DNA from 3 places in the Achromobacter sp. T5-5 genome. Region 1 is predicted to be linked to each of the others. Evidence: predicted binding sites of a transcription regulator. Region 1 holds the regulator's gene; each other region holds the start of a gene.

Region 1 (4,503 bases):
CTCGCGCCGCGCGACCCCATTCTTGGTCTGAACGAACAATACAACGCGGACACCCGCCCCGGTAAAGTCAACCTGGGCGTGGGCGTGTATTACGATGATCAGGGACGCATTCCCCTGTTGGGCGCAGTGCGCAAGGCCGAGGCCGCCCGCATCGAAGCTGCCGCCGCCCGCGGATACCTTCCGATCGAAGGCATTGCCGGCTACAACAGCGGCGCCCAGGCCCTGCTGCTGGGCAAGGACTCCGCGCTGGCAGCTGCCGGCCGCGTGCTGACCACGCAGGCACTGGGCGGCACCGGCGCGCTCAAGATCGGCGCCGACTTCCTGCGCCAGCTTCTCCCGGGCTCCAAGGTGCTGATCAGCGACCCGAGCTGGGAAAACCACCGCGCGCTGTTCGAGCGAGCCGGCTTTGAAGTCGGCACCTACGCTTACTACGACGCGACCACCCGCGGCTTGAACTTCGAAGCGATGCTGGCCGACCTGAAGGCGGCGCCCGCCAAGACCATCGTCGTGCTGCACGCGTGCTGCCACAATCCCACCGGCGCGGATCCCACCGCCGACCAGTGGAAGCAGATCGCCGCCGTCGTCAAGGAAAACAACCTGGTCCCGTTCCTGGACATCGCCTACCAAGGGTTTGGCGACGGCCTGACCGAAGACGCATCGGTCGTGCGCCTCTTTGCAGACATGGACATGACCATGTTCATCAGCTCGTCGTTTTCGAAGTCGTTCTCGCTGTACGGCGAGCGCGTCGGCGCGCTGACGGTCGTGGCGGGCAGCAAGGAAGAAGCCACCCGCGTGCTGAGCCAGCTCAAGCGCGTCATTCGCACCAACTACTCGAACCCGCCCACCCACGGCGGCACGGTGGTCTCGACGGTGCTCAACACGCCCGAGCTGTTTACCCTCTGGGAAGAAGAACTGGCCGGAATGCGTGACCGCATCCGTCTCATGCGCAAGCAGCTCGTCGACAAGATCAAGGAACACGGCGGCAAGCAGGACTTCAGCTTCGTGCTGAAGCAGCGCGGCATGTTCTCGTACTCGGGCCTGAGCGCCGCGCAGGTCGACCGCCTGCGTGAAGAACACGGCGTCTACGCCATCTCCAGCGGCCGGATCTGCGTGGCTGCGCTGAACAGCGGCAACATCGACAAGGTGGCCGCCGCCATCGCGGCAGTGCTTTAAAACCGCAGGCCGGCGCCACGCCGGCGGCAGCCAGAAACGGGACCCAGGGGGTCCCGTTTTTATTTGCGCCCGGCTCGGCTTGCTTTTTTGCGCTGCGCCCCCCAGAATGGCGCTGTATATATGTACAGTCCGCTCACAACGGATCATCGCCATGGCCAGCAAACTTACTGATCGCCAACAACAAATTCTGGATCTCATCAGGCAGACGGTTTCGCGCACCGGCTTTCCGCCGACCCGCGCCGAAATCGCCCAAGCCCTGGGTTTCCGTTCGCCCAACGCCGCAGAAGACCATCTGAAGGCGCTGGCCCGCAAAGGCGCCATCGAACTGACCGCCGGTGCGTCCCGCGGTATCCGCCTGAAGGACGCGGCGACCTCCCCCGCACAGGCCTCGTTGCCCATCCCTGCCCTGGCGCAGCTCCTCCTGCCCCTGGTTGGCCGTGTCGCAGCGGGCAGCCCCATTCTGGCGGCTGAACACGTCGAACGCGAAGTCGGCGTCGATCCCAACCTTTTCGCCCAGGCGCCAGATTACCTGCTGAAGGTGCGCGGCATGAGCATGCGCGATGCCGGCATCCTGGAAGGCGACCTACTGGCCGTCAAGAAAGCCTCGGAAGCCCGCAATGGCCAGATCGTGGTGGCCCGACTGGGCGACGACGTCACCGTCAAGCGCTTGCAGCGCCAGAACGGCCATATCGAACTCCTGCCCGAAAACCCCGATTTCGAGACCATCGTGGTCAAGCCCGACCAGGAATTTGCACTGGAAGGCATTGCCGTAGGCCTCATCCGCACCCAGGCGCTGCACTAGGCGCGTCGGCGCAGCACCCTAAATAAACAAACCCCGCTCAAACATCGAGCGGGGTTTTCGTATTGGGACGCCAGGGCTGGCCCGGGATATCCTGATCTGGATCGGGCGCCCTCTTTCGAAGGCGCCCGGGGTTCAAGCTGCGATCAGTGCTTCATGACCGGATCGGTCGACCCCGGATCGGCCGGCTTGGCCACCAAAGATTCCTTGACGGCTTCTTCCTCGGCGAGCGGTTCGGGCAGACGCTCCAGGGCAAGCTCCAGCACCTTGTCGATCCAGCGCACCGGCACGATCTCGAGGTGGTTCTTGACGTTGTCCGGGATCTCCGCCAAATCCTTGACGTTTTCTTCCGGGATCAGAACCGTCTTGATACCGCCACGATGTGCCGCCAGCAGCTTTTCCTTCAGGCCGCCGATCGGCAGCACTTCGCCGCGCAGCGTGATCTCGCCGGTCATGGCGACGTCGGCGCGCACCGGGATGCGCGACAGGGCCGACACCATGGCGGTGGTGATCGCGATACCCGCGGACGGACCGTCCTTCGGGGTCGCGCCTTCCGGCACGTGCACGTGCATGTCGTGCTTTTCGAACACGCTGTCGGCAAAGCCCAGACGACGGGCCCGCGAACGCACAACCGTGCGCGCGGCTTCGACCGATTCCTTCATCACATCGCCGAGCGAGCCCGTGCGCTGGATGACGCCCTTGCCGGGCATGTCCGCGACTTCGATCGTCAGCAGGTCGCCGCCGACTTCCGTCCACGCCAGACCGGTAACCTGGCCGATCTGGTTTTCCTTCTCGGCCATGCCGAATGCGTAGCGACGCACACCCAGGTAATCGCTGAGATTGTCTGCCGTGACGTTGACAGCCTTGACCTCCGGCGCCTTGCCTTCGGCCTTGGCGCGATCGCTCTGGGTCAGCAATTGCTTGATGACCTTGCGGCAGATCTTGCCGACCTCGCGCTCGAGCGCACGCACACCGGCTTCGCGGGTGTAGTAGCGCACGATGTCGCGCAGCGCGCTGTCATCGACAGTCAGCTCGGTATCCTTCACGCCGTTGTTCTTCATCAGCTTGGGCAGCAGATGGTCGCGGGCGATGTGGATCTTTTCTTCCTCGGTGTAACCCGACAGGCGGATCACTTCCATGCGGTCGAGCAGCGCCGGCGGAATGTTCAGCGTGTTGCTGGTCGCCACGAACATGACGTCCGACAGGTCGAAGTCGACTTCGATGTAATGGTCCTGGAACGTGTGGTTCTGTTCCGGATCCAGCACTTCGAGCAACGCCGACGAGGGATCGCCGCGGAAATCCATGCCCAGCTTGTCGATTTCATCCAGCAGGAACAGCGGATTGCGCACGCCGACCTTCGACATGTTCTGCACGATCTTGCCCGGCATGGAACCGATGTACGTACGACGGTGGCCGCGAATCTCGGCCTCGTCGCGCACGCCGCCCAGCGCCATGCGGACGAACTTGCGGTTCGTGGCTTTGGCGATCGACTGGCCGAGCGAGGTCTTGCCCACGCCCGGAGGGCCGACCAGGCACAGAATCGGCGCCTTCACCTTGTCCACGCGCTGTTGCACGGCAAGGTATTCCAGGATCCGTTCCTTGACCTTTTCCAGGCCATAGTGGTCGTTGTCCAGCACCGTTTCGGCGTTGCTGATCGAATTGTTGATCTTGCTCTTCTTTCTCCAGGGGAGATTGATGAGCGTGTCGATGTAGTTGCGCACCACGGTGGCCTCGGCCGACATGGGCGACATGAGCTTGAGCTTCTTGAGCTCGGCGTCGGCCTTCTTGCGCGCCTCTTTGGGCATGTGGGCAGCGATGATCTTCTTTTCGAGCTCTTCGATGTCCGCGCCCTCTTCGCCTTCGCCCAGTTCCTTCTGAATGGCCTTGACCTGCTCATTCAGGTAGTAGTCGCGCTGGCTCTTTTCCATCTGCTTTTTCACGCGGCCGCGAATCCGCTTTTCGACCTGAAGGATGTCGATTTCGGTTTCGAGTTGCGTGAGCAGGCCTTCCAGGCGTTCGGAGGTGCCGACGATCTCGAGCATCTTTTGCTTCTGCTCGAGCTTGAGGGGAAGATGCGCGGCGATCGTGTCGGCCAGGCGACCGGCATCATCGATGCCAGCCAGCGAGGTCAGGATCTCCGGGGGGATCTTCTTGTTGAGTTTTACGTACTGCTCGAATTGCGCAACGATGGCGCGGCGCAGGGCTTCGGTTTCGGAGCCTTGCATGGCGTCCGGCTCGATCGGCGACACCTGGCAGGTGAAGTGCGAATCGGCATCTTCGATGCTGTTGATGCGCGCGCGCTGCGTGCCTTCGACCAGCACCTTCACGGTGCCGTCAGGCAGCTTGAGCATCTGCAGGATGCCGGCGACGCAGCCGATTTCGTAGACGTCTTCAGGCGTGGGGTCATCCTTGCCGGCGGATTTCTGGGCCACCAGCATGATGCTTTTGCCCGCTTCCATCGCAACCTCGAGCGCGCGGATGGAGCGCGGACGGCCGACGAACAGCGGGATGACCATGTGCGGGAACACTAC
Region 2 (4,503 bases), 2.0 Mb from region 1:
GCGCCGCGAGACCGACTCGCGCAATGCGGCGCAGGCGGTGACGCTGCTGGAGGCCATCGAGGAGTTCGGCTTCGACGCCTGCATCGGGGGCGCCCGCCGCGACGAGGAAAAGGCGCGCGCCAAGGAGCGCATCTTTTCGTTCCGCGACGAGTTCGGCCAGTGGGATCCCAAGGCCCAGCGGCCCGAGCTCTGGAACCTGTTCAACACCCGCGTGCATCGCGGCGAGAACATGCGCGTCTTTCCGATCTCGAACTGGACCGAACTGGACGTCTGGCAGTACATCCAGCGCGAGCAGCTGGCGCTGCCGTCGATCTACTACGCCCATGAGCGCGAGGTCGTGCGCCGCAAGGGGCTGCTGGTGCCGGTCACGCGCCTGACGCCGCCGGCGGACGGTGAACAGGTCGAGCGCCTGTCCGTGCGGTTCCGCACGGTGGGCGACATTTCCTGCACCTGCCCGGTCGCATCCGATGCCGCCGACACGCTGGCCATCATCGCCGAGACGGCGGTGACCGACATCACCGAGCGCGGCGCCACGCGCATGGACGACCAGACTTCCGAGGCCTCGATGGAGCGCCGCAAGAAGGAAGGCTATTTCTGAATGCAAGACGCGCCGGCCCAAGCCGGCGCCTGGGGAACCACATGAACGCACTGAACGATTCCTTTCTTTCCGGCGCCGACAACGGCGTGCTGCGCCTCATCACGGCGGGCTCCGTCGACGACGGCAAGTCCACATTGATCGGCCGCCTGCTGTATGACAGCAAGGGGGTCTTTGCCGACCAGCTGGACGCAATCTCGCGCGCCAAGCACAAGCGGGTGGCTGGCGATGGCATCGACTTCTCGCTGCTGACCGACGGCCTGGAGGCCGAGCGGGAGCAGGGCATCACCATCGATGTCGCCTACCGCTACTTTTCCACGCCCACGCGCAAGTTCATCATTGCCGATGCGCCCGGTCACGAGCAGTACACGCGCAACATGGTGACCGGGGCGTCGACGGCCGACGTCGCCGTCATCCTGATCGATGCGACCCGCGCGGCCGACGGCAAGCTGCTGCCGCAGACCAAGCGGCACAGCACCATCGCGCGCCTGCTGGGCATACGCCACATCGTCGTCGCGGTGAACAAGATGGACCTGGTCGACTGGGACCGCGCGGTGTTCGAGCGCATCCGCGATGCGTACGCGGACCTGGCGGGCAAGCTGGGCATCGCGCATTTCGACGCGCTGCCCTTGTCGGCACTGGGCGGCGAGAACGTCGTCACGCTCTCCGGCAAGACGCCGTGGTACGAGGGCCAGCCGCTGCTGGCGCTGCTGGAATCGCTGGACCTGTCGGGCGATGGCCGGGCCACGCCGCTGCGCTTTCCGGTGCAGTGGGTGGCGCGCCACGGCGGCGATCGCACGGACGATTTCCGCGGCTACGCCGGCCGGGTGGCCAGCGGCGTGGTGCGCCCTGGCGACGCGGTGACGGTGCAGCCGTCGGGCGTGAGCGCGGTGGTGCAGGAGGTCCGCGCGTTCGATCGCGCGCTGGATGAAGCGGTGGCGGGTGATTCGATCACGCTGGTGCTGGACCGCGACGTCGACGTCTCGCGCGGCGACGTGATCGTGCACACGGCCGCGCCGGCCCAGGTGTCGCGCGAGTTCGAAGCCGAGCTGTGCTGGCTGGACGCGCAGGCCTTGAATCCCGCGCGCAAGTATCTGCTCAAGTCCGGCACGCGGCTCACGTCGGCGAAGGTGCGCGCGGTGTTGTCGCATCGGGACATCCATGAGTTGCAAGAGGTCGAGAACACCGAAGGCACCTTGCGCATGAACGACATCGGCCGCGTGACGCTCACCACGCGCGAGTCGCTCGCGGTCGATCGGTACGACGATGTCCCGGCGACCGGCGCCTTCATCCTGATCGATGAAGCCACGCATCAGACGGCTGCCGCAGGCATGCTTCGGTAGCCCGCAAGCGGGCTGGAAATCGCCCTTCCAGCCCGGGAATTTCGTGTTGTTTTTCGTCCAAACCCAATGCTGGCAAGGGTTTGCGGGCGATATCGCAAGATGAAATCGAATTGTTCAGACGATGTCTTCTTCTTGCGGTAAAGTTGGACTGTCTTACGAAAAGGGCTTTTGGTGCTTGTCAAAACCACTGTGTTTTTGTACAGTAGTTTTTATGGCACGCACCGATCATTCTTTTCTCGCCGGTTCTGGGTCCCCGGCTGCCGCCCCCGCCGCCTTGCGCGGTCGGGGTGCGGTTACTAATGTTCGGCATCGCTTCCAACGCGATGACCGTGTGCAGGTCGACGATGGCTGGTCCGCTTCCGGCCTGCCTGCCGATTTCGTGGATTCCGTCCCCGATTCTGCCGCCGATTCTTTCCCCGATTTTGTCCCCGATACTTCCCCGGTTGCCGGCGCCGTCGCCGGCTCTCCGGTCATTCCCATCCTGCCCGACACCCGTTCCGCGCCGCCTGCGCCCAAGACCACGGTCACCGCAGAAGAGGCGCGCAAGATGCTGTCGCGCAACGATTCGCCCGATATCCCCTTTGACGTGGCCGCCAACCCCTATCGCGGCTGCGAGCATGGCTGCGTGTATTGCTATGCGCGGCCCACGCATTCCTACCTGGGCTATTCCCCCGGGCTGGACTTCGAAACGCGCCTCGTCGCCAAGGCCAATGCCGTGCAGGCGCTGCGCACGGAGCTCGCGCGGCCCGGCTACAAGCCGTCGCCGATCAATATCGGGTCGGCCACCGACGCCTACCAGCCCATCGAGCGCGACTGGCGCCTGACCCGCGGCATGCTTGAACTCATGCTCGAAACCCGGCATCCGGTCACCATCGTCACCAAGAACGCCCTGGTCGCCCGCGACCTGGACTTGCTGGCGGCGCTGGCCCAGCAGAACCTCGTGGTGGTCTACGTCAGCATCACCACGCTGGATGCCGGCATGGCGCGCACGCTGGAGCCCCGGGCGGCCGCCCCGTGGCGTCGCCTGGAAGCCGTGCGCAGCCTCACCGACGCCGGCGTGCCGGTGGGCGTGCTGGTGGCGCCGGTCATTCCCTTCATCAACGACGAATCCCTGGAACACATCCTCCAAGAGGCCAAGGCCGCCGGCGCCCACTACGCCAGCTACACCGTCCTGCGCCTGCCCTGGGAGGTCAAGACCCTGTTCGAAGACTGGCTCAACGCCCACTACCCGGACCGCGCGCAGCGTGTCCTGCACCGCATCGAAGACCTGCGCAACGGCCGCCGCAACGATCCGAATTTCGGCTCGCGCATGCGCGGAACCGGTATCTGGGCAGACCTGCTGCGTCAGCGCTTCGAGGTCGCCACGCGCAAGCTCGGGCTCAACCGTACGCGCCTGTCGCTCGATTGCAGTCGCTTCCAGCCGCCCGCCGGGCGGGGCGCCTCGGCCTCCTTGTTCGACGGCGGGGCTGGCGGTTCGCCTGGCGCTGTCCATGGCAATGCCGCTTCCGATTTCCCATCCCCGGTTGGCGCGAAAGCGTCTTCAGGGGTCCCTTTTCCTGGTGGTTTGCCTGCGGTCAGCGGCGCATACGGGCGCGGCGAGCGCCAATTGCGCGCCATGGCTGCCGGCCAATTGTCCTTGTTCGATTGACCGCAGGCTGCCGTTGCCTCGGGTGCATGCCAGGGCGATCCGCCTCGGCGTTGGAACGTTACTCCAAGGAGTTCCCATGAACACCGCTGATATTTCCGTCCTGCAGGATGAGCTTGCCGTCTCCCTGAACCCGCTGCGCCGCGGCTCGAACCGCGCCCGCGCGTTTTGCGCCCGCTTGAGCGGATTGGCCATGCCCTGGGGCGCCACCGCGTCTAGCCCCCGCTCGAGCGCCGCCCGCTGGCCGTTCCCGCCCGCACCGACCCCGGATGAAGCCTCGACCGCCATGCCGACGCGCGCTCCCGCGCCCGCCATCGCGCCGAGCGCGCCTGTCGCGCCGGCGGCAACGGCGCGCGACCACAGTCCGAGCGCGGCCGCCGCGTCCGCAGCAACGGCGCGCGACCACAGCATTGGGGACGCCAAGGTTCAGCCGGCGGCCAACCAACTGACCATGAAAGCCATGGTCACGGACGTGTTGCTGGTGCTGGCCTGGGGCGCGATGATCCCCGGCCTGATGTGGTTGGGCGTTGCGGGCGGATTCTGATCGGCGGTCTGCGACCGCCGTGCGCCGTCAACTGGCGCCGAGCAAAATCACCCCCGCCAGGATCGACACGCAGCCGGCCAGCCGGCCGATGCCCACCTTTTCCCGAAGCAGGAACATGCCCGCCAGGGTGCCCAGCATCATGGACATTTCCCGGGCCGGCGCGACCAGGCTGAGCGGCGCGCCGTTGCGCAGCGCATACAGCACAAGGATGTACCCCAGCGGCGACAGAAATCCCACGGCCAGGGCCAGATGCCAGTGGCCGCGCATGGATTCCCACGAGTGCGCGGGGCGGCGCAACATGTGCGGCGTCATCATCGCGGTGCGGGTCACACAGGTGAACCAGTCGAACAGCACCGGGCTGATCAGCAGCACTTTC
Region 3 (4,503 bases), 1.9 Mb from region 1:
GCCGCAAGCCTTGCGGTTTGGCGACCGTTTCGAATTCGTCATCCAGCTTGGCGCGTAGGCGCTCGGCTGACGCGGGAGTCGATTTCCAGCTCATGCGCGTTCCTGCTTGCTGTACACAATGCAAAACGGCAGGCCCGTCCAGGCGCCTGCCGCAGTTCGCCGATCCCGCATGAGGAACGGCAAGGGGTCTCGGCCGCAAGCGGGCTTGCGGCCGGTGAAGCGCCCCGGTTACTCGGCGGCGTCTTCCGCGGTGGGCACGAATTCGGCGGCGCGGCTGACAATGCCCTGGTTTTCGCGAACACGGTTTTCGATTTCGATGGCCATGTCCTTGTGCTCTTTCAGGTATTCACGGACGTTGTCCTTGCCCTGGCCGATGCGGTTGCCGTTGTAGCTGTACCAGGCGCCGGACTTGTCGACCACGTTGGCGGCCACGCCCAGGTCGATGATTTCGCCTTCGCGCGAGATGCCGGCACCGTACATGATGTCGAACTCGGCCTGTTTGAACGGCGGCGCGACCTTGTTCTTGACGACCTTGACGCGGGTTTCGTTGCCGACGACCTCATCGCCCTTCTTGATGGAGCCGATGCGGCGGATGTCCAGGCGCACGGACGCGTAGAACTTGAGCGCGTTGCCGCCGGTGGTGGTTTCGGGGTTGCCGAACATGACGCCGATCTTCATCCGGATCTGGTTGATGAAGATGACCATGCAGTTGGTCTTTTTGATGGTGGCGGTGAGCTTGCGCAGCGCCTGGCTCATCAGGCGCGCCTGCAGGCCGGGCAGCGAATCGCCCATTTCGCCTTCGATTTCAGCCTTGGGCACCAGGGCAGCCACCGAGTCGACGACGATCAGGTCGACCGAACCGGAGCGCACCAGCGCATCGGTGATTTCCAGCGCCTGTTCGCCCGTGTCCGGCTGCGAGATCAGCAGGTCGGCCAGGTTGACGCCCAGCTTGGAGGCGTACTGGACGTCCAGGGCGTGTTCCGCGTCGACGAAGGCGCAGGTGCCGCCCAGCTTCTGCATTTCGGCGACCACCTGCAGCGTGAGGGTGGTCTTGCCCGACGATTCCGGACCGTAGATTTCGACCACACGGCCGCGCGGCAGGCCGCCGACGCCCAGCGCGATGTCCAGACCGAGAGAGCCCGTGGAGACCACCTGGATGTCGTGCGAGACCTCGTTGTCGCCGTAGCGCATGATCGAGCCCTTGCCGAACTGCTTTTCGATCTGCGAAAGCGCCGCGGCAAGCGCCTTGGCCTTTTCCGAAGCGGCGGCCTTGGTGGTTTTGTCGTCCATGAGGAGTCCTGTCTGTAACGTATCTGGAAGTCGGGAAAATGCGGTTCTGACAGCGAAGTCAGACGGTCGAATCTGGCGGCCGGAGCGGACGGTTCCGTCGGCGCCTTGAGCTACGGATCAGATTATGGCATCGGATTGTACTGGACAAAAACCCAGTGTGCCAGTCTTTTGCACGTATACCCTGAGTGGCAAGCCCCGCGCCATATGACAGAATCCAGAGCGATCCCGGTATTTTCCCCTTTTTCCGCCGCCGGGCCGCCCCAGGCGGAAAGCGCGCCGCCCAGCGGCGGAAAGCGCGGCGGGTTTCATTCTTGCAGCAGCCCATGCGTATCCTGATCGCCGAAGACGACAGCATCCTGGCCGACGGCCTGTCCCGCTCGTTGCGCCACAACGGCTATGCCGTCGACGCCGTGCGCGACGGGCTCGCCGCGGATTCCGCGCTGGCCGCCCAGGCCTTCGATCTGCTCATCCTGGATCTCGGCCTGCCGCAACTGGCGGGACTGGAAGTGCTGCGCCGCCTGCGCGCCCGCAATTCCGCCCTGCCCGTCCTCATCCTGACCGCCGCCGACAGCATCGAGCAGCGCGTCAAGGGCCTGGACCTGGGCGCGGACGACTACATGGCCAAACCCTTTGCGCTGTCCGAGCTCGAAGCCCGCGTCCGGGCGTTGACCCGGCGCGGCGCGGGCGGCGGCGCCACCATGATCAAGCACGGCCGACTGCTGTTCGACCAGACCGGCCGCGTCGCCATCGTGGACGACCAGACGCTGGACCTGTCGGCGCGGGAGGTCAGCCTGCTCGAAATCCTCCTGACCCGCAGCGGTCGCATGGTCAGCAAGACCCAGCTCGTGGACCACCTCTGCGAGTGGGGAGAGGAAGTCAGCACCAACGCCATCGAGGTCTACGTGCATCGCCTGCGCAAGAAGCTCGAACCCAGCGGCGTGAAGATCGTCACCGTGCGCGGCCTGGGCTACTGTCTTGAGCGGGACCAGGGTGCGGCGTACCTCGCAAGCTGAGCCCTCGCCGGAGCCGCTCAACCAGGAAGCCCTGGATATCATGCAAGCCGGGTCCAAGGGCCCGAGCTTCGCGCCCCCGCAGCGTTCGCTGCTGGGCGAGATCCTGGACTGGATGCTGGCGCCCCTGTTTCTCCTCTGGCCGATGAGCGTCGCCATCACGTACGTGGTCGCGCAGAACATCGCCAACGTCCCGTATGACCGCGCGCTGGCCAACAACCTGCACGTCCTGACCCGGCAGGTCCACGCCCAGGACGGGCGCGCGGTGCTGAAAATGACCGATGCCGCGCGCGACGTGTTGCGCGCCGACGAGACCGACAGCGTGTTCTGGCTGGCGCTGGGCAGCCGGGGCGAATACCTGGGCGGCGACCGCGCGCTGCCCTTGCCGACCACCGTGGGACAGCCCAGGCCGGGCGAGGTGCAGTACGAAGACGACACGCTGCGCGGCTTCGGCATCCGGCTTGCGTTCACGTGGGTGGACCTGCACCTGCCCGGCACGCAGCCCGCGCTGCTGATCGTGGCCGAGACCGTCGAAAAGCGCACGCAGTTGGCCAACGACATCATCAAGGGCGTGATCATTCCGCAGTTCGTGGTGCTGCCCATCGCCGTGCTGCTGGTCTGGTTCGGCCTGTCGCGCGGGGTCGCGCCACTGAATGCGCTGCAGCAGCGGCTGCGGGCGCGGCGGCCCGACGACCTCTCGCCCATTGACGAGCGCGCCGCGCCGTCCGAGATCGCGCCGCTGGTCGCGGCCATGAACGACCTGCTGGACCGCCTGTCCGCCAACGTGCAGGCGCAGCGCCGCTTCGTGGCCGACGCCGCGCACCAACTGAAAACGCCGCTGGCCGGATTGCGCACGCAGGCCGAACTGGCGCTGCGCGATGCCAGCCCCGAGGAAATGCAATCCAGCCTGCGCCAACTGGTGACCGGCTCGGAACGCGCGACGCGGCTCGTCAACCAGTTGCTGCTGCTGGCGCGCGCAGAAAATCCCAGCGCCATCGGCCTGACGCGCACCGACATCAACGCCATCGCCTACGAACAGACCATGCACTGGGTCCCGCTGGCGCTGTCGCTCAGCACCGATCTGGGCTTCGAGGGCTCGGATACCCCGGTCGAAATCAATGGCAACCCCCTGCTGCTGGCCGAACTGCTCAACAACCTGGTGGACAACGCCTTGCGCTACACGCCCAGCGGCGGCCACATCACCGTGCGCGTGCTGCAGGCCGAGGGCCAGGGTGTGCTCGAGGTCGAGGACTCGGGCCCGGGCATCCCGCCCGACGAGCGCGAGCGCGTGTTCGACCGCTTCTATCGCGTGCTGGGCACGTCGTCCGATGGCAGCGGCCTGGGCCTGGCCATCGTGCGCGAGATCTCCCAGAAGCACCGGGCGACGGTTGTGATCGGCGACCATCCCACCGAATATTCCGACCTGCCCGGGACCCGGATCCGGGTCGCTTTCCCCCTGTACTCCCCCGCTTCCGAGCCGCTGGAAGGCTAAGGACTATCCCTAGCCCTCCCCAGGGAAGCTTACTATTTGTTTCAATTTTAAGATTCAAGTAAGGGTCCCGTCAGAACCTCGTCAGCGTCGCCCCGCAATGTGACGCATAGCTCGATGTCGGCCCCGCCGGCGGAGGGTGATGCACGGCGGAAAACCGCCGGCCAAAAACGAGGAGACATCATGAGCACAACTACCATGGCAGGCCGCGGTCCATCCGCGGAACCGCGTCCGATGACCAAGGAGGAGCGCAAGGTCATCTTCGCGTCATCGCTCGGCACGGTGTTCGAGTGGTATGACTTTTATCTGTATGGCTCGCTCGCGGCCATCATTGCCCAACACTTTTTCTCTGGCGTAAATCCCACCGCGGGGTTCATCTTCGCGCTGCTGGCCTTCGCGGCCGGTTTCGCGGTGCGTCCTTTCGGCGCGCTGGTGTTTGGCCGGCTCGGCGACCTGGTCGGACGTAAGTACACCTTCCTGGTCACGATCGTGATCATGGGCCTGTCCACGTTCCTCGTGGGCATCCTGCCCAGCTACGCCAGCATCGGCCTGGCGGCCCCCGCCATCCTGATCATCCTGCGCCTGCTGCAAGGCCTGGCACTGGGCGGCGAATACGGCGGCGCGGCCACCTACGTCGCCGAGCACGCCCCGCACGGACGCCGCGGTTTCTACACGTCGTGGATCCAGACCACCGCAACGCTGGGCCTGTTCCTG

The links. Region 1 encodes LexA, which represses DNA repair genes until DNA is damaged. Its sites were predicted from a motif close to ACTGTATNNNNATACAGT; they were not measured.
Region 2: a site for LexA is predicted at 2,125-2,142, ahead of ACZ50Q_RS21125 (PA0069 family radical SAM protein). Genes of this name have one in related genera too.
Region 3: a site for LexA is predicted at 1,430-1,447, ahead of recA (recombinase RecA). Genes of this name have one in related genera too.

What each region holds. Positions count from the first base shown of each region.
Region 1 covers NZ_AP027919.1:2,609,912-2,614,414, reverse strand. Annotated here, with positions in the region: gene ACZ50Q_RS11875 (amino acid aminotransferase) at 1-1,173, shown strand, start outside; gene lexA (transcriptional repressor LexA) at 1,325-1,975, shown strand; gene lon (endopeptidase La) at 2,119-4,503, opposite strand, start outside.
Region 2 covers NZ_AP027919.1:4,643,179-4,647,681, reverse strand. Annotated here, with positions in the region: gene cysD (sulfate adenylyltransferase subunit CysD) at 1-598, shown strand, start outside; gene ACZ50Q_RS21130 (sulfate adenylyltransferase subunit 1) at 640-1,938, shown strand; gene ACZ50Q_RS21125 (PA0069 family radical SAM protein) at 2,150-3,586, shown strand; gene ACZ50Q_RS21120 (hypothetical protein) at 3,663-4,127, shown strand; gene ACZ50Q_RS21115 (DMT family transporter) at 4,155-4,503, opposite strand, start outside.
Region 3 covers NZ_AP027919.1:4,544,080-4,548,582, forward strand. Annotated here, with positions in the region: gene recX (recombination regulator RecX) at 1-94, opposite strand, end outside; gene recA (recombinase RecA) at 229-1,290, opposite strand; gene ACZ50Q_RS20620 (response regulator transcription factor) at 1,614-2,303, shown strand; gene ACZ50Q_RS20625 (sensor histidine kinase N-terminal domain-containing protein) at 2,416-3,792, shown strand; gene ACZ50Q_RS20630 (MFS transporter) at 3,988-4,503, shown strand, end outside.